3 regions of the Streptomyces corchorusii genome follow, and region 2 is predicted to be linked to each of the others. Evidence: predicted binding sites of a transcription regulator. Region 2 holds the regulator's gene; each other region holds the start of a gene.
The links. The regulator HrcA, encoded in region 2, represses chaperone genes, less so after heat shock. The targets are predictions, from matches to a motif close to TTNGCACTCNGNNNNNCNGAGTGCNAA.

Region 1 (4,246 bases), on a different contig from region 2:
CCCAGAAGCCGAACACCATCGCCAAGTCCCTGGCCATCGGCAACCCGGCCGACGGGCCGTACGTCCTGGACATCGCGCGCCGCACCGGCGGTGCCGTGGAGGACGTGACGGACGAGGAGGTCGTGGACGCGATCAAGCTGCTCGCGCGGACCGAGGGCATCTTCGCGGAGACCGCCGGCGGCGTGACCGTCGGCGTCACCCGCAAGCTGCTGGAGGCGGGCGTGCTGGACCCGGCGAAGACCACGGTCGTCCTCAACACCGGCGACGGCCTGAAGACCCTGGACGCGGTGGCCGGCACCGGCCTCACCGCCACCATCCGCCCGACCCTGGACTCCTTCCGAGAGGCTGGCCTCGCATGAGCGTGACCGTTCGCATCCCCACCATCCTGCGCACCTACACCGGCGGGCGGGCCGAGGTCGCCGCCGAGGGGACGACGCTCGGCGAGGTCATCGCCGACCTGGAGAAGAACCACACGGGCATCGCCGCGCGCGTGCTGGACGACCAGGGCAAGCTGCGCCGGTTCGTGAACGTGTACGTCAACGACGACGACGTCCGTTTTGAGCAGGGTCTGGACACGGTGACCCCGGAGGGCGCCGGCGTCTCGATCATCCCGGCGGTCGCCGGCGGCTGAGCCGCGGATCGGCCCGCTCATTACCTTCGGTAACCGCGGTTACCGGCTGTTCGCCCGATTGCCCCCTCCGTGAGAGAAGCGGAGGGGGCAATTCTGTGTGATTGAGCGCGGTAGAGTTGGGGAACACGGCCCCGGTCTCCGGGTCGCGGGCCCTGGATTTCATGCCGCCCGCCCGACAAGAAGTAGCCAAAGTGTGCGGGTTGTCTGCGGCTTTTGTGGCTTTTATGGGGCCCGACTTGCCCTGAATTCGGATGAATTCTCGCCAGATTCCGGACCGCTCACGTCCAGAATTCTCGTCCGATTGACCTGTTGCAGACGGCAGTTGGACAGATACATTCAGCCGCGGTCGACGCGTTCCGGCGCACGCCCCCGACCAGTTGGGGGGTGAGGTCTGACCCGGGTCCGCGAAGTGTGGATCTGTGCAAGGGCCAGTAATAGGGGAGTTAGGCATGGCTCAGGGCACCGTCAAGTGGTTCAACGCGGAGAAGGGGTACGGCTTCATCGCGGTCGACGGTGGTGCGGACGTCTTCGTCCACTACAGCGCGATTCAGATGGACGGCTACCGCACCCTGGAAGAGGGCCAGCGGGTCGAGTTCGAGATCTCGCAGGGCCAGAAGGGTCCGCAGGCCGACATGGTTCGCGTCACCGCCTGAACGTTTCTTGTCCGAAGGGCCCGCACCTCGCAGAGGGTGCGGGCCCTTCGCCGTGCCCCGGTTCCGCTGTTCGCGTGCGGCTGACGGGAGCCTCCCACCCGCCCAGGCGCTTGCACTCGACCATGCCGAGTGCTAATCATTGGCGTTAGCACTCTGAAGGTGAGAGTGACAACGAAGGACCGGGTCGGTGAGGCCCGCGGGTCATGTGGTGCAAGGGACCACGGGACCGGCGAGCCGTCCGTCGCGGGCGCGGGCGCGGTCCGAAGGAATCACCCCCAGTCCTGGAGGGACCACTTCACATGGCCAAGATCATCGCGTTCGACGAGGAGGCGCGGCGCGGCCTTGAGCGCGGTATGAACCAGCTCGCCGACGCCGTCAAGGTCACCCTCGGCCCCAAGGGCCGCAACGTCGTCCTTGAGAAGAAGTGGGGCGCCCCCACGATCACCAACGATGGTGTGTCCATCGCCAAGGAGATCGAGCTGGAGGACCCGTACGAGAAGATCGGCGCCGAGCTGGTCAAGGAAGTCGCCAAGAAGACGGACGACGTCGCCGGTGACGGTACGACCACCGCGACCGTGCTCGCCCAGGCCCTGGTCAAGGAAGGCCTGCGCAACGTCGCCGCCGGCGCCAACCCGATGGCTCTGAAGCGCGGTATCGAGAAGGCCGTCGAGGCCGTCTCCGCCGCCCTGCTGGAGCAGGCGAAGGACGTCGAGACCAAGGAGCAGATCGCCTCCACCGCGTCCATCTCCGCCGCCGACACCCAGATCGGCGAGCTGATCGCCGAGGCCATGGACAAGGTCGGCAAGGAAGGCGTCATCACCGTCGAGGAGTCCAACACCTTCGGTCTTGAGCTGGAGCTCACCGAGGGCATGCGCTTCGACAAGGGCTACATCTCCGCCTACTTCGCGACCGACATGGAGCGCATGGAGGCGGTGCTGGAGGACCCGTACATCCTCATCGCCAACTCCAAGATCTCCTCGGTCAAGGACCTGCTCCCGCTGCTGGAGAAGGTCATGCAGTCGGGCAAGCCGCTGCTGATCATCGCCGAGGACGTCGAGGGCGAGGCCCTGTCGACCCTGGTCGTCAACAAGATCCGCGGCACCTTCAAGTCCGTCGCCGTCAAGGCCCCCGGCTTCGGTGACCGCCGCAAGGCCATGCTCGGCGACATCGCCATCCTCACGGGCGGCGAGGTCATCTCCGAGGAGGTCGGCCTCAAGCTGGAGAACGCGACCCTGGACCTCCTGGGCCGCGCCCGCAAGGTCGTCATCACCAAGGACGAGACCACCATCGTCGACGGTGCCGGCTCCTCCGAGCAGGTCAACGGCCGTGTGAACCAGATCCGCGCCGAGATCGAGAACAGCGACTCGGACTACGACCGCGAGAAGCTCCAGGAGCGCCTGGCGAAGCTCGCCGGCGGTGTCGCGGTCATCAAGGCCGGTGCCGCCACCGAGGTGGAGCTCAAGGAGCGCAAGCACCGCATCGAGGACGCCGTCCGCAACGCGAAGGCGGCCGTCGAGGAGGGCATCGTCGCCGGTGGTGGCGTGGCCCTGCTCCAGGCCTCCCAGGTCTTCGAGAAGCTGGAGCTGGAGGGTGACGAGGCGACCGGCGCCAACGCCGTGCGCATCGCCCTGGAGGCCCCGCTGAAGCAGATCGCCGTCAACGCCGGCCTTGAGGGCGGCGTCGTGGTGGAGAAGGTGCGCAACCTGACCCCGGGTCACGGCCTGAACGCCGCGACCGGCGAGTACGTCGACCTGGTCGCCGAGGGCATCATCGACCCGGCGAAGGTGACCCGTTCCGCGCTGCAGAACGCCGCCTCCATCGCCGCGCTGTTCCTCACCACCGAGGCCGTCATCGCCGACAAGCCGGAGAAGGCCGCGGCCCCGGCCGGCGGCGGCATGCCGGGCGGTGACATGGACTTCTGATCGACCTGACGGTTGATCGCCTGTCCTGCGGACCGAGGGCGGCACCCCCAGCTTCTGGCTGGAGGTGCCGCCCTCGGGCGTTCGCGGGGCGGGAGGAGAGTGACCGGTATCACGTGAGGGGATCCGGACCGGGCCGGAAGGCGGGCCGCCGGGCAGGTGTTTACTTAAGAGGCTGCAACGATGCGTACGCACATACCAGCCGGTTCACCCCGTCCACTCACGAGGAGCCCCCCACGTGACCGTCACCACGCCCCCCGCCTCCCGCGCGGCCCGCGTCCTGTCCCGCCCGATCACGCTGAACGGCCTCACCGTTCCGAACCGGATCGTGATGGCGCCCATGACCCGCATGTTCTCGCCGGGCGGTGTCCCGGGCGAGGACGTGCGCTCGTACTACGCCCGCCGGGCCGCCGCCGGCGTCGGCCTCATCGTCACCGAGGGCACCTACGTGGGCCACCCGTCGGCCGGCCAGAGCGACCGCGTCCCGCGCTTCCACGGCGAGGAGCAGCTCGCCGGCTGGGCCAAGGTCGCCGAGGACGTGCACGCGGCCGGCGGCACCATCGTCCCGCAGCTGTGGCACATCGGCATGGTCCGCAAGCAGGGCGACGCCCCCTTCCCGGACGCGCCCCCCGTCGGCCCCTCCGGCCTGGAGACCGCCGGCGCCGAGCCCACCGGCAAGGCGATGACGCAGGCGGACATCGACGACGTCATCGCCGCGTTCGCCGAGGCCGCTGCCGCCGCCGAGCGCATCGGCTTCGACGGCGTGGAGCTCCACGGCGCCCACGGCTACCTGCTCGACCAGTTCCTGTGGGCGGGCACCAACCGCCGCACCGACGCGTACGGCGGCGACCCGGTGGCCCGCACCAGGTTCTCCGCCGAGATCGTCGCCGCCGTGCGCGCGGCGGTGTCGCCGGACTTCCCGGTCCTCTTCCGCTACTCGCAGTGGAAGCAGCAGGACTACACCGCCCGGCTCGCCGAGACCCCCGAGGAGCTGGAGGCCATCCTCACCCCGCTCGCGGCGGCCGGCGTCGACGTCTTCCACG
Region 2 (4,246 bases):
AAGAGGTTCACGCCGAAGGGGCGGCCCGTCAGCCCGCGCAGCTGCTTGATCTCCTGGTACATGCCGTCGGCGGTCTTGTACCCGGCGGCGAGGAACCCGAGGCCGCCGGCCTCGCAGACGGCGGCGGCGAGCTGCGGGACGGAGACACCGCCCGCCATGGGGGCCTGCACGATCGGGTGGGGGAAGAGATCGGTCAGCGCGGAGGACATGACCGCATGTTGTCACGTCCTTCGGACAAGTCCGAATCCGGGCATCCCCCGGCACACGCCCACGGCGTACGGGGTGCCGGAGCACCCCGTACGTCACCGATCAGCGCCCGTTGAACGCGTCCTTCAGGCGCGAGAACAGCCCTTGCTGCCCCGGCTGACCGTGCCTGCCCGGGGGGCAACCCCCGGACCCCCGGCCACCCCCGCAGCCCACGTCAGCGACCGTTGAACGCGTCCTTCAACCGCGAGAACAGTCCCTGCTGCCCCGGCTGGAACTGGCCCTGCGGCCGTTCCTCGCCGCGCAGCTTGGCCAGCTCGCGCAGCAGCCGCTCCTGCTCCGGGTCCAGCTTGGTCGGCGTGGTCACCTCGACGTGCACGACCAGGTCGCCCCGGCCGCCGCCGCGCAGGTGCGTGACGCCCCGGCCGTGCAGCGGGATCGACTGGCCGGACTGGGTGCCGGGCCGGATGTCGACCTCCTCCAGGCCGTCCAGCGTCTCCAGCGGCACCTTCGTGCCGAGGGACGCCGCCGTCATCGGGATCGTGACCGTGCAGTGCAGGTCGTCGCCGCGCCGCTGGAACGTCGGGTGCGGCAGCTCGTGGATCTCGACGTACAGGTCGCCGGCCGGGCCGCCGCCGGGGCCGACCTCGCCCTCACCGGCGAGCTGGATCCGCGTGCCGTTGTCGACGCCGGCCGGGATCTTCACGGTCAGCGTCCGGCGCGAGCGCACCCGGCCGTCGCCGGCGCACTCCGGGCACGGGGTGGGGACGACCGTGCCGAAGCCCTGGCACTGCGGGCACGGCCGCGAGGTCATGACCTGGCCCAGGAAGGACCGGGTGACCTGGGAGACCTCGCCCCGGCCGCGGCACATGTCACACGTCTGGGCGGACGTGCCGGGCGCCGCGCCCTCGCCGTTGCAGGTGTTGCAGACGACGGCCGTGTCGACCTGGATGTCCTTGGTCGTCCCGAAGGCCGCCTCGTCCAGCTCGACCTCGATCCGGATCATCGCGTCCTGGCCGCGCCGGGTGCGCGAGCGCGGCCCGCGCTGCGACGCCGTACCGAAGAACGCGTCCATGATGTCGGAGAAGTTGCCGAAGCCGCCGGCCCCGAAGCCGCCCGCGCCCGCGCCGCCCGACTGGGAGAGCGGGTCGCCGCCGAGGTCGTAGACCTGCTTCTTCTGCGGGTCCGACAGCACCTCGTAAGCGGCGTTGATCTCCTTGAACCGCTCCTGGGTCTTCGGATCCGGGTTGACGTCCGGGTGCAGCTCGCGCGCGAGCCGGCGGAACGCCTTCTTGATCTCATCCTGCGACGCGTCGCGGCGCACGCCGAGAACGGCGTAGTAGTCCGTGGCCACTTACGACTCCGCCAGGATCTGTCCGACGTACCGTGCCACTGCGCGTACCGCTCCCATCGTTCCCGGGTAGTCCATGCGGGTCGGTCCGACCACGCCGAGCTTGGCAACCGCCTCGCCGCCCGAACCGTAGCCGACCGACACGACGGAGGTGGAGTTGAGTCCCTCGTGGGCGTTCTCGTGGCCGATGCGCACGGTCACGCCCGGATCCTTCGCCTCGCCGAGGAGCTTGAGGAGCACGACCTGCTCCTCCAGGGCCTCCAGGACGGGCCGGATCGTGAGGGGGAAGTCATGTCCGAAGCGGGTCAGATTGGCGGTACCGCCGATCATCAGCCGCTCCTCGTTCTCCTCCACGAGTGTCTCCAGAAGAGTGGAGAGCACCGTGGAGACCGTACCGCGGTCCTCCGGATCGAAGGCGTCCGGGAGGTCCTCGACCAGCTTCGGCACGTCCGTGAACCGGCGGCCGGCGACCCGGCTGTTGAGCCGCGCCCGCAGATCCGCCAGCGACGCCTCGCCGAACGGCGCCGGGCAGTCGACCATCCGCTGCTCGACCCGGCCGGTGTCCGTGATCAGCACGAGCATCACGCGCGCGGGAGCCAGCGACAGCAGCTCCACGTGCCGGACCGTGGACCGGGTCAGGGACGGGTACTGCACGACGGCGACCTGCCGGGTGAGCTGCGCGAGCAGCCGCACGGTCCGCGCCACGACGTCGTCGAGGTCGACGGCGCCCTCCAGGAAGTTCTGGATCGCCCGCCGCTCCGGCGCGGTCATCGGCTTCACGCCCGCGAGCTTGTCCACGAACAGCCGGTAGCCCTTGTCGGTGGGGATCCGCCCCGCGCTGGTGTGCGGCTGGGCGATGTACCCCTCGTCCTCCAGGGCCGCCATGTCGTTGCGGACGGTCGCCGGGGAGACGCCGAGGTTGTGCCGCTCGGTGAGCGCCTTGGAACCGACCGGCTCCTCGGTGCCCACGTAGTCCTGGACGATGGCGCGCAGTACCTGAAGCCTGCGTTCACTCAGCATTCGCGCGCACCTCCAGCACGTCGTCCCCTCGTCCGTTCGGGTTCGCCCCTTTGGCACTCTTCCCGTGCGAGTGCCAGCGTTCCCGGGCCCAGTGTACGGCTGCCGGGTACACCCCGGGCAAGGTCGGGCCGCCGTACCGGCTCGTACCGCTAGCGTCGCGGGTATGACCGTGACTTGGGAAGAGCTGGGGTGGGAGCGGCTGGCCGCGGGGGTGGGCCGGTGCCGGCTGCCGGGCTGGGACTGCACGGCGGGGCTGGTCCTCGGGGAGGGTACGGCACTGCTCGTGGACGCCGGTTCGAGCCTCGCGGAGGGGGTCAGGCTGCGCGGCCAGGCCGAGGAGCTCGCGGGCGGCCGTGTGACCCATCTCGCGCTCACCCATCCCCACTTCGACCACGTCTTCGGCGCCGCCGTGTTCGCCGGGGCGGAGGTGTACGGGGCGGTGGGCCTGGACGCGGTGTTCGCGTACGAGCGCGCGGACCTGCGGCTGGACGCGGTCCGCAACGGGCTGCCGGTGGCCGACGCCGACGAGGCGGTGGACGCGCTGGCCCCGCCCCGCCACGCGGTCTCCGGCGAGTGGACGCTGGACCTCGGCGACGGCCGGCAGGCGCTGCTGGCCAACGTGGGCCCCGGCCACACGGCGCACGACCTGGCCGTGCTGGTGCCGGGCGACCCCGAGGTGGTGTTCTGCGGCGACCTGGTGGAGGAGTCCGGCGAACCCCAGGCGGGCCCCGACGCGGTCCCGTCCCGCTGGCCGGACGCGCTGGACCGGCTGCTGGCGCTCGGCGGCGAGGACGCGCTGTACGTGCCCGGTCACGGCGCGGTGGTGGACGCGGGCTTCGTCCGCCGCCAACGGGACGCCCTGGCAACACGGTTCGGCGTGATCTGAGCGGCTCTTCCCGCCCGGCCCCGGCGTGTCGTACGCCTCACCGCACGGCTTCTCCTATCGTCATCCGAATGCGCCCACCCGTCTCCCGCCACCGCCCTTCCCATGAGGGCCCTTCGGGCCCGCGCCCTCGTGTCTACTCCTCCGACCTGACCCCACCGTGGAAGAAGCCCAAGCCCGTGCCGGAGGTCCCGGCCGAGCCCGGTCTGGTGGTGGAGGAGCCCGGCACCGGGTTCTGCGGGGCGGTGATCCGCTGCGAGGCGGGCACGGTGACCCTGGAGGACCGCTTCGGCAAGCACCGGGTGTTCCCGCTGGAGCCGCGCGGCTTCCTGCTGGAGGGCCGCGTGGTGACGCTCGTCCGCCCCGCCCCCTCGGCCCCGCTACGTCCCGCCCGTACGGCGTCCGGCTCGGTCGCCGTCCCCCAGGCACGCGCGCGCGTGGCCCGCGCCGGGCGCATCTACGTGGAGGGCCGGCACGACGCCGAGCTCGTCGAGAAGGTGTGGGGCGACGACCTGCGGATCGAGGGCGTGGTCGTGGAGTACCTGGAGGGTGTGGACGACCTCCCGTCGATCGTGGAGTCCTTCGCCCCGGGCCCGGACGCGCGGCTGGGCGTCCTGGTGGACCATCTGGTGCCGGGGACGAAGGAGTGGCGCATCGCGCAGTCGGTGACCAGCGAGCACGCGCTGGTCGTCGGCCACCCGTTCATCGACGTCTGGCAGGCGGTGAAGCCGTCGTCGCTGGGCATCGAGGCGTGGCCGGCGGTGCCGAAGGGGCAGGACTGGAAGACG
Region 3 (4,246 bases), on a different contig from region 2:
GGCCGCTTCGCAGCGGCGGACAGGGCGAAGGCCCGGCCCCCTCACCGGGGTGCCGGGCCTTCGCTCAGGAGCGCTGGGCTCAGTGCGCGTGGCCGTGGCTGTGGCCGTGGCCCGCGGCCTCCGGCTCCTCTTCCTTCTTCTCGACGACCAGGGTCTCGGTCGTGAGCAGCAGGGAGGCGATGGAGGCGGCGTTCTCCAGGGCGGAGCGGGTGACCTTGACCGGGTCGATGACGCCGGCCTTGATCAGGTCGCCGTACTCGCCGGTGGCGGCGTTGTAGCCCTGCCCCTTGTCCAGGTCCTTGACCTTGGACACGATGACGTAGCCCTCCTGGCCGGCGTTCTCGCCGATCCAGCGCAGCGGCTCGACCACGGCGTTGCGGACCACGGAGACACCGGTGGCCTCGTCGCCGGACTTGTCGAGGTTGCCGTCGAGCACCTTGGAGGCGTGGACCAGGGCGGAGCCACCACCGGAGACGATGCCCTCCTCGACCGCGGCGCGGGTCGCGGAGATGGCGTCCTCCAGACGGTGCTTCTTCTCCTTCAGCTCCACCTCGGTGGCGGCGCCGACCTTGATCACGCACACGCCGCCGGCCAGCTTGGCGAGGCGCTCCTGGAGCTTCTCGCGGTCCCAGTCGGAGTCGGTGTTCTCGATCTCGGCCTTGATCTGGGCGACGCGGCCCTGCACGTCCTCGGACTTGCCGGCGCCGTCGACGATCGTGGTGTCGTCCTTGGTGACGGTGACGCGGCGGGCGGAGCCGAGCACGTCGAGGCCGACCTGGTCGATCTTGAGACCGACCTCCTCGGAGATGACGGTGGCGCCGGTGAGGACGGCCATGTCCTGGAGCATCGCCTTGCGGCGGTCGCCGAAGCCGGGGGCCTTCACCGCGACGGCGTTGAAGGTGCCGCGGATCTTGTTGACGACCAGGGTCGACAGGGCCTCGCCCTCGACGTCCTCGGCGATGATCAGCAGCGGCTTGGAGGAGCCGGCCTGGATGACCTTCTCCAGCAGCGGCAGCAGGTCGGCGATGGCGGAGATCTTGCCCTGGTTGATGAGGATGTAGGGGTCCTCCAGGACGGCCTCCATGCGCTCCTGGTCCGTCACGAAGTACGGCGACAGGTAGCCCTTGTCGAAGGCCATGCCCTCGGTGAAGTCCAGCTCCAGGCCGAAGGTGTTGGACTCCTCGACGGTGATGACACCGTCCTTGCCGACCTTGTCCATCGCCTCGGCGATCAGCTCGCCGACCTGCTGGTCCTGGGCGGACAGCGCGGCGACGGCGGCGATGTCGGACTTCTCGTCGATCGGGCGGGCCGAGGCGAGCAGGTCCTCGGAGACGGCCTTGACCGCGGCGTCGATGCCCTTCTTCAGGGCGGCCGGGGAGGCACCGGCGGCGACGTTCTTCAGGCCCTCGCGGACCAGCGCCTGGGCGAGGACCGTGGCGGTGGTGGTGCCGTCACCAGCGATGTCGTTGGTCTTGGTCGCCACCTCCTTCACCAGCTGCGCGCCGAGGTTCTCGTACGGGTCCTCGATCTCGACCTCGCGGGCGATCGTGACACCGTCGTTGGTGATGGTGGGCGCGCCGAACTTCTTGTCGATGACGACGTTGCGGCCGCGGGGGCCGATCGTCACCTTCACGGTGTCGGCAAGCTTGTTGACGCCGCGCTCAAGGGCGCGACGGGCGTCCTCGTCGAACTTCAGGATCTTCGCCATGACAGCGGGAGCCCTCTCGGAAATCTGTGGGTGAAAAGACGCTGCGCCCCGGGCGCCCGGCTTCTTATCGGTCGCGGGGGCCAGGGGCGCAGCTCAAACGGAGAGTCGCTTGAGGTGATTACTTCTCGATGATCGCGAGGACGTCGCGAGCCGAGAGGACGAGGTACTCGTCGCCGTTGTACTTCACCTCGGTGCCGCCGTACTTGCTGTAAAGGACGACGTCGCCGACCTTGACGTCGAGCGGCAGGCGCTCGCCGTTCTCGAACCGGCCCGGGCCCACGGCGAGGACGGCGCCCTCCTGGGGCTTCTCCTTCGCGGTGTCCGGGATGACCAGGCCAGAGGCCGTGGTCTGCTCGGCGTCCAGCGGCTGGACCACGATGCGGTCCTCAAGCGGCTTGATGGCAACCTTGGAGCTGGCGGTCGTCACGATCCGACCTCCCCCTTCGGAGATCTCACGGGGTTAACTGTCTGAGGTGGCGACCAGGTCGATCCGTCGTCGCGGGTGCCGGACCTGCCCGTCGCGTTTGTCTGGCACTCTCCAGGGGGGAGTGCCAGAGCCGAGACTATGACCGCGATTAGCACTCGGTCAAGCGGAGTGCCAATTGCCCGCGGCGCGTCGGCCGGAATCGCGGTGTGCGGCCGGTCCTCACAGGTAGTCCTCAAGGCGCCCGACCGTCAGCCCCCGCCCCTGCACTTCCCTCAGCACCCGTGCCGTGCGTTTCCGCAGGGCCGGCCCCCTCGACTCGTCGGGGCCCACCAGGACGATGTCGCCGGGGCCCAGGCGGTGGGGGCCGTGGGCGTAGGCGAGGCCGGCCGGGGTCAGGGCGGCGCGCCACAGGACGAGCGCGGAGATGCCGCAGTCGGCCGCCGCGCGCAGGGTGGTGCGGTCGTAGGAACCGTAGGGCGGGCGGAAGAGGCGGGGGCGGACGCCGAGGGCGGTGCGGAGGCGGTCCTGCTGGCCGCAGATCTCCGCGCGCTGGCCGGCGTACGGCAGTCCGGCCGGGGCCCGGTGGTCGACGGTGTGGTTCTCGATGCCGGCGCCGAGGGTGCGCAGCCGGGCGAAGTGGCCGTAGCCGGGGGCGGCGACGCTGTCGGTGAGGAACAGGGTGACCGGCAGCCGCAGTTCGCGGACCATGTCGACGAAGCGGGGGTCCCGCTCGGCGCCGTCGTCGTAGGTGAGGAAGACGACCGGGTCGCGGGTGGGGACGCGGTCGACCACGGGGGGCGGGGCGCCGGCCCTCTGGTGCTCGGCGAGCGGGCGGGCCGGGTGCACCGGGGAGCGGGCGAGGGGCCGGGTCAGGCCCCAGGCGCGGTAGCGGTGGTCGGGGGCGGTGGTGTGCGGGCGCACCCCTTCGGCGGCCTTCTTGCCGAGGCGTTCGATGGGGTCGACGGACTGGGCGCAGCCCGTCAGGAGCAGGGCCGCGGCGAGGGCCGCGGCCGGGCCCCGAGCCCGCCTCACAGGTAGTCCTCCAGGCGGGCCACGGCGTAGCCCTCGCGCGTGACCTTGTTCAGGAAGCGGCGCATGTCGTCCACCATCGTGCCGTCCCAGTCGTCCCGGCCGCGGAAGTGGGTGAGGACGATGTCGCCGCGGCGCAGCCGCTTGTCGTCCTCGCGGTACTCCCAGTGGTCGACGAAGACCTCCTCGTTCCAGATCGGCGCGTACTTGATGCCGCATTCCTTCGCGGCGACCAGGGTGTCCTGGTTGTAGTTGCCGTAGGGGGGACGGAAGACGGTGGGCGCCTTGCCGAACTGCTTCTTCATGACGGCCTGCATGCCGCAGATCTCGTCCTTCTGCTCCTCGTAGGACAGGCCCGGCAGGTAGGGGTGGTGCAGGGTGTGGTTGTTGAGGGTGTTGCCGTAGGACCGCATCGTCCGGAAGTAGGCGTAGTCGTCCTTGACCAGGTAGTCGCTGAGGAACGCGGTGTACGGGATCTTGAGCTCGCGCATCATGGCGAGGAACCGCGGGTCCTTCTCGGCGCCGTCGTCGATCGTCAGGAACACGACCTTGTCGCGGGTGGGGACCGTGGTGAAGACGGGGGGCAGGTTCCAGTCCTCCTGGTGGTCCACCTCGAATCCGTCGCGGGCGGTGATCCTCGGCTTCGCCGCGGGGGGCTTCGGAGGCGTGAGCGGGACCTGGTCCAGCCCCCAGCGCCGGGCGGCGGCGGCCAGCCGGGCGTGTTCGGCGGCCCGGCGCGCCGCCGGGTCCTGGGGCCGGGCGGGGCCGCCGTGGCCGGACGCGCCGCGCACGGTTTCGGGCCCGGCGCAGGCGGAGAGCAGGGTGGCGGCGGCCAGCGCGGCGGCTCCGCCCCCGAGGGCCAGCCGCCGGAAACGAGTCCGAATTTTGTCATTTTGTACTACTGCTCGCATGGTGCCGGATCCTCCCAGGCCCCGGCCCGCGACCCCGGACGACACCGCCGCCGGAGGCGCACCATCCACCGACTGGCCCACAATGACCCGGTGAACGACCTCGCTCTGCTCCTCACCCCCGAAGGCCGCGCCCTCCTCGACGAGGTCCGCGACACCGAGCCCGCGCGGGAG

Region 1: the regulator HrcA is predicted to act here: its motif matches at 1,394-1,420, upstream of groL (chaperonin GroEL).
Region 3: the regulator HrcA is predicted to act here: its motif matches at 2,284-2,310, upstream of groES (co-chaperone GroES).

The regions. Positions count from the first base shown of each region.
Region 1 covers NZ_KQ948360.1:127,558-131,803, forward strand. The annotation lists gene thrC (threonine synthase) at 1-359, shown strand, start outside; gene AQJ11_RS26095 (MoaD/ThiS family protein) at 356-631, shown strand; gene AQJ11_RS26100 (cold-shock protein) at 1,081-1,284, shown strand; gene groL (chaperonin GroEL) at 1,584-3,206, shown strand; gene AQJ11_RS26110 (NADH:flavin oxidoreductase) at 3,442-4,246, shown strand, end outside.
Region 2 covers NZ_KQ948351.1:511,052-515,297, reverse strand. The annotation lists gene AQJ11_RS02215 (nitronate monooxygenase) at 1-209, opposite strand, end outside; gene dnaJ (molecular chaperone DnaJ) at 422-1,558, opposite strand; gene hrcA (heat-inducible transcriptional repressor HrcA) at 1,559-2,575, opposite strand; gene AQJ11_RS02200 (MBL fold metallo-hydrolase) at 2,739-3,461, shown strand; gene AQJ11_RS02195 (DUF3097 domain-containing protein) at 3,530-4,246, shown strand, end outside.
Region 3 covers NZ_KQ948354.1:430,520-434,765, forward strand. The annotation lists gene groL (chaperonin GroEL) at 80-1,708, opposite strand; gene groES (co-chaperone GroES) at 1,827-2,135, opposite strand; gene AQJ11_RS11865 (polysaccharide deacetylase family protein) at 2,355-3,167, opposite strand; gene AQJ11_RS11870 (polysaccharide deacetylase family protein) at 3,164-4,075, opposite strand; gene AQJ11_RS11875 (class I SAM-dependent methyltransferase) at 4,166-4,246, shown strand, end outside.